DNA from 2 places in the Vibrio sp. 811 genome. Region 1 is predicted to be linked to the other one. Evidence: predicted binding sites of a transcription regulator. Region 1 holds the regulator's gene; the other holds the start of a gene.
The links. The regulator CRP, encoded in region 1, controls carbon source genes, mostly activating them, when cyclic AMP is high. The targets are predictions, from matches to a motif close to TGTGANNNNNNTCACA.

Region 1 (3,207 bases):
TATGACGCCCGATGTGTTATTTGAATCGCTATGGCAAGATTACATTCAACGTCTTTGCCCTTCGGCTGCTAAAGTGCATCAGCTGCTTCAAGAAGATGAGCCTCTGATTAATGATCATATAGCTTTACGTACCTTCAATATCGCGCCTCTTGGTATTGAAACTCTAGCTAAGCCATTTGTAGCTATTGGTTACAAGGCGTGTGGTGATTACGTTTTCGAAAGCAAAAAGCTGGTTGCTAAGCACTATGAGCACCCAGATCCGAAGCAACCTAAAGTATTTATTAGTGAGCTAAAAGTTGAAGAGTGCTCGTCTGAGCTACAAGAGATTGTGAAAAATTTGGTGGCACAAGTCGATGCTGACAAGCTGAACGATAGCGCATTCTTACATGGTGGACGCTTGTGGGATTTAAGCTTTGCTGATTACCAAACGTTGGCTAAAGAAAGTGAGTACGCATCTTGGCTTGCGGCGCATGGTTACGGAGCAAACCACTTCACGGTGAGCGTTAACCAGCTCAATGAATATGAAGAAGTGAAGCAGGTAAACAATCATCTGCGTACCGCTGGGTTTACCATTAATGAAAATGGTGGTGAAGTGAAGGGCACTCCTGAGGTGTTGCTAGAGCAGTCATCGACCATGGCAGATAAAGTAGCGGTTCGTTTTAGCGAAGGCACTGAAATTATCCCTGGCGGGTTTTATGAATTTGCTAAGCGCTATCCGATGGAAAATGGTGATTTGTACCCAGGTTTCGTGGCCGCTTCAGCTGACAAAATCTTTGAAAGCACGAATGGCTAAGTTTTAGGGTTAACCTGTTAAGCTTACTCATTAGTGTTCGCTGCACCCTATCTCATTTGGTCATGAGTAAATAAAAAGCCACCAATGTTGCCATTGGTGGCTTTTATAATTTTGTTCGTGTCACTCTAGTTCGAGATTAACGAGTACCGTAAACCACGATGGTTTTACCGTGAGCAGAGATTAGGTTCTGCTCTTCTAGCATCTTCAAAATACGACCTACTGTCTCACGAGAACAGCCAACAATTTGACCGATTTCTTGACGAGTGATCTTGATTTGCATGCCGTCTGGATGAGTCATTGCGTCTGGTTGTTTTGCAAGGTTCAGAAGCGTCTGAGCGATACGACCAGTTACGTCTAGGAACGCCAGGTCACCCACTTTTTGGCTAGTTACTTGAAGACGACGAGCCATCTGCGCAGAAAGACGCATTAGGATGTCTGGGTTTACTTGGATAAGCTGACGGAACTTCTTGAAAGAAATTTCAGCAACTTCACAAGGAGATTTAGCACGAACCCAAGCTGTGCGCTCTTGGTCTTCCTCGAATAGACCAAGTTCACCAATAAAGTCTCCTTGGTTTAGGTAAGAAAGGATCATCTCCTTACCTTCTTCGTCTTTGATAAGAACCGCAACAGAACCTTTAACGATGTAGTACAAAGTTTCTGCCTTTTCGCCCGCGTGAATTAGCGTGCTCTTTGAAGGGTACTTATGAATATGACAGTGTGAAAGAAACCACTCTAATGTTGGGTCGGTTTGAGGTTTACCTAGAACCATAATATCTCACTTCCTCTGCAGGGTACGCTTGCGCTATCCATATTTTAGCTAAGCCTGAATTAGGCCTACTAGAATAAGAGCACTTTTTATATGCTGCAAGCTCTCTTGTGTTTCGGTAAGAAATAGTATCCTTTTTCGAAAACGATTTCTTGATTTTAATCGTGCCATGATTGAGATTTTGTAAGCAAAACTGTGCACATGATCACGGTATGAAAAGTAAACATCTTCGCAGGCAGGTTTTTAGCCAATTTTCCCTGTTTCGATGAGCTGTTGTAGGATAGGCCGAACTATGAGCTCCATTGCAAAGCTCATCTTACCGCCGGGCACGACAATCGTGTTGTGGCGTGACATGAATGAGCCATCAATCATGGCCAGCAGATATGGGAAGTCGACATTCTTGATACCGCGTAGGCGAATCACCACAAAACTCTCATCCAAACTAGGGATGCCTTTTGCATTAAGTGGGTTGGAAGTATCAACGGTCGGTACGCGCTGGAAGTTGATGTGAGTACGAGAAAACTGCGGAGTGATATAGTTGAGGTAATCGTCCATGGATCGCACGATTGAGTCCATTACCGCTTCACGCGAATGGCCGCGATCGCGAGTGTCACGTACGAATTTTTGGATCCACTCTAAGTTCACAATCGGCACCATGCCAATTAAGAAATCCACATGTTGAGCAACATTAACATCGCCATCGACCACGCCACCATGTAACCCTTCATAAAACAGCACGTCGCTGTTTTCGGGTAAGTCTTGCCACGGTGTAAACGTGCCTGGCATTTGATTGTAGGGAACCGCTTCGTCAAACGTGTGCAGATAACGGCGCACGCTGCCAGTACCATCATGCCCGAACTTACGGAAAAACTCTTCTAATCCCGGGAAGTCATTAGCTTGTGGGCCAAAGTAGCTAATGTGTCGACCTTGCTCGCGGGCTTTGCGAATTTCGATGTCCATTTCTGGGCGAGTAAAGCGATGGAAGCTATCGCCTTCAACCCATGCGGGTTTAACGTTCATCATATTGAACATTTTACGGAAGGCTTCAGATGTAGTGGTCGTGCCGGCACCGGACGAACCAGTAACCGCAATAATTGGGTGTTTAGCTGACATGACAAACCTTGTCGAAAATTACTTACCTGTAATGTGCAGTAGAGTTACTACTGCACGGTCGATATCCCACTATAGCACGTAACAATACCTTGTCATCGAGTGGGATACGGTAAAATGTGAAGGGTCTAAAATTTTGTTTTATGTTGAATATCGACGGTTTCGTGTAGCTCAGAGAACACGATAACCGCTTCACCTTTTTCCAATTGAGCTTTAACTTGATCAATTTTGTTTTGCAAAGAAACCTCGACGGTTCCGTAATCCGTTCCTTCGCGTAAGACGAATTCACGAATTAAGTTTTCCAATGTTTCCGGCGCAATGTCTTGCCATGGAATGATCATAAATACCTCATAACTTTTATGATGAGCGGCTAGTTTACTGCGTTCGTTGCTTGGATACAGCAGAAAGGTAATCTGCGGCGATACTTTCGTAATACGCGGGCAGCGCTTCCTCCAACCAAAACTTAGGTTTTAACGCCGTTCCTGTTAGGAAGCCAACATGGCCACCGTGTTCAAAGAGACGGTAATCAATGTTATCT
Region 2 (3,207 bases), on a different contig from region 1:
AGTGGTGTTTCAGTCAGAAGGTTTTGGTCTTTACCCAAGTAAGTGTTCAGCGACATAACCATGCGCTCACGGATCGGGTCGATCGGTGGGTTGGTTACCTGTGCGAACAGCTGCTTGAAGTAGTTAGAGAGATGTTGAGACTGATGAGATAGAACCGCAAGAGGCCAGTCGGCACCCATTGCTGATAATGGTTCTTTCGCGTCATTCGCCATTGGAACGATGATTTCGTTCACTTCTTCAGTGCTTACGCCAAACGCTTGTTGGCGGTGTAGAAGGTGTTCTGGCTTAGGTTGGCTGAACTGGTTGCTCGCATCTGGCAGCTTCTTCAAGCTCAGTAGGTTTTCTTCTACCCACTTCTCGTAAGGCTGCGCTGTTGCAATGGTGTCTTTCACTTCTTCATCGGAGATGATGCGACCTTGCTCTAGGTCTGCAACGAAGATACGACCTGGTTGTAGGCGACCACGGAACTCAACGTTTTCTGGTTCTATATCCACAACACCAGATTCAGATGCCATCACTAGGAAGTTATCTTTGGTCACTGTGTAGCGAGAAGGGCGCAAACCGTTACGGTCTAGTGTCGCACCAACTTGAACACCATCAGTAAAACATACGGAAGCCGGGCCATCCCATGGTTCCATGATGTTCGCATGGTACTGATAGAACGCGCGACGCTTAGGATCCATGTTTTTGTTTTCTTGCCATGCTTCCGGAATCATCATCATCAATGCGTGTGGCAGGCTGCGACCAGACAGAACTAGGAGCTCAAGCGCCATATCGAAGTTAGATGAATCCGAGCTGCCTTCCTGACAGATTGGAAGAAGCATGTCGATTTCAGCCTGAGTAAACAGGTCTGATTCTAGGATTGCTTCACGGGCTTTCATCCAGTTCAAGTTACCGCGAACTGTATTGATTTCACCGTTGTGGGCAATGTAACGGAAAGGCTGTGCAAGACGCCATTTCGGGAAGGTATTGGTAGAGAAACGAGAGTGTACCAGTGCCAGTGCAGTCACCATGGTCGGGTTTTGTAGATCAAGGAAGTACTGAGGTACTTGCTCGGTCGTTAACTGACCTTTGTACACCAATGTCTTGTAAGACATGGAGTTAATGTAGAAGTCGTCACCAATGTTCGAAACGCTTTCTAGGCAAACACGTACAGTATAGTTACGAAGTACGTACAGTTTGCGTTCTAGTTCTTCAGGTGTGATGCCAGGGCCACCAGAGATAAACACATGCTCAAACTGAGGCTCTGTGCTTAGTGGGTCTGCACCGATCATTGAGTTATCGGTTGGTAAAACGCGGTAGCCGATAACTTCAAGATCTAGACGCTGTGCATTACGTTCTAGAATGTCACGGCATTGCTCGCGTTTGTATTCGTCTTTCGGGAAAAGAACGACACCAACACCATACCTTTCAAACGAAGGCAGTTTAATGCCTAGCTTAACGGCTTCTTCTAATAGGAATTCATGAGGTTTTTGTAGCAAGATACCCGCACCGTCACCGCTGCATGGGTCACAACCTTGACCACCACGGTGTTCCATGCGAGCCAGCATATCCAATGCTTGAGTCACTACTTCATGAGATTTACGGTTTTTAAGGTGAGCAACAAAACCGATACCACAAGCGTCATGCTCCAGTTCCGGAGTGTACAGACCCTGTGGATTTTGCTCTCTATCTACCATAGATACATCCTTCCAGTTCAATGTCGACGCAAAAGTACCAGGCAGCAAATACTACCTAGACTATTGATTACGTCTTGTCCTTTATATTTATTATCGCCACCGATCTAGGTTGACCGGTCTTGATTCCTTTCCGTATCTCGCAGGAAAAGTTTTGCGAGAAAAACAATCCTTGGTGGTATCCCTTTATTTATTATCACTATCTAGTGATTTATATAGGTAGGAGTGGGATAACACCGACAAATCCCGCAGTGTGCTTTGTAATAAAAGTCACAAAAATAACGGGGTTGTGTAAGCATCCTACAATTTTGTCACTTCAGAATGCAATGAAAAAGTCGGCGTTGTGCCCCAATTTTTCGTTTAATTATGCATTTTTAGTTTAACATTTACGCAACATGAACGATTTTTGTCTTTAATTATGCAAGTTTATTGATTTTGACCCGCATGATGGGTGTTTGAATTGATTAATATTGTGTGTTTTTTCTTGCAGGGATGTAATTTATTTACACAGATCGTAGTGAGATTGATTACGATTTATTGTTGGTGAGAATTTATGCAGTTACATGAGTTGGTCAATACAATCGGCCAAGATCTTCAGCGTCGATACGGTGAAAAGGTTCATAAGTTAACATTGCACGGTGGATTTAGTTGCCCTAACCGCGATGGCACGATTGGGCGGGGAGGATGTACATTTTGCAATGTGGCTTCGTTTGCAGATGAAGAAGTCCAGATAAAAAGCATTCACGAACAGTTAAAAGATCGCGCAGGTGAAATTCACAGAGCGAAGAAATATCTCGCTTATTTTCAGGCCTACACCAGTACCTATGCCGAGGTACAAGTTCTCAAAAACATGTATGAGGAAGCACTAAAGGCTGCAGACATGGTTGGTCTTTGTGTGGGGACGCGTCCTGATTGCGTCCCTGATGCGGTATTGGATTTACTGTCGGGCTATGTACAGCAAGGTTATGAAATTTGGCTAGAACTAGGTCTTCAAACCGCCAACAATGACACCCTAAAACGTATCAATCGTGGTCATGACTTTGAGTGTTATGCCGAAATCACTAAGCGTGCGCGAACACTTGGAATCAAGGTTTGTACTCACTTAATTGTGGGTTTACCCAAAGAAACCCGCGCCGAAAATATTGAAACGCTGCAAAAAGTGTTGGCCGTGGGAACGGATGGCATCAAGTTACATGGCTTGCATATTGTCGAAGGTAGCACCATGGCGAAAGCTTGGCGTGCTGGAAAGCTAGAAGCCCCTGAATTAGAAGAATATGTTGCGATCGCCAGTGAAATGATTCGTATGACACCACCAGATGTGATTTATCATCGCGTTTCATCAGCAGCCAGGAGGCCCACGTTATTATCGCCTCTGTGGTGTGAAAACCGTTGGCTAGCGATGACGGAAATTGGTCGAGATCTCAGTGCTCATGGTGCTCAAGGGAGTCTTACGGGTAATACCTTTATCTATACTAAACCGGAATTAATAGCAGATCGCTCAATAAATAACTGATATATTTTAACCAGTGTT

Region 2: the regulator CRP is predicted to act here: its motif matches at 1,936-1,951, upstream of gltB (glutamate synthase large subunit).

The regions. Positions count from the first base shown of each region.
Region 1 is NZ_JAWOUB010000031.1:8,550-11,756, forward strand. It holds gene R7Q46_RS23525 (DUF1338 domain-containing protein) at 2-793, shown strand; gene crp (cAMP-activated global transcriptional regulator CRP) at 930-1,562, opposite strand; gene R7Q46_RS23535 (phosphoribulokinase) at 1,803-2,672, opposite strand; gene R7Q46_RS23540 (YheU family protein) at 2,798-3,010, opposite strand; gene R7Q46_RS23545 (hydrolase) at 3,045-3,207, opposite strand, start outside.
Region 2 is NZ_JAWOUB010000004.1:82,385-85,591, reverse strand. It holds gene gltB (glutamate synthase large subunit) at 1-1,679, opposite strand, end outside; gene R7Q46_RS08910 (TIGR01212 family radical SAM protein) at 2,230-3,189, shown strand.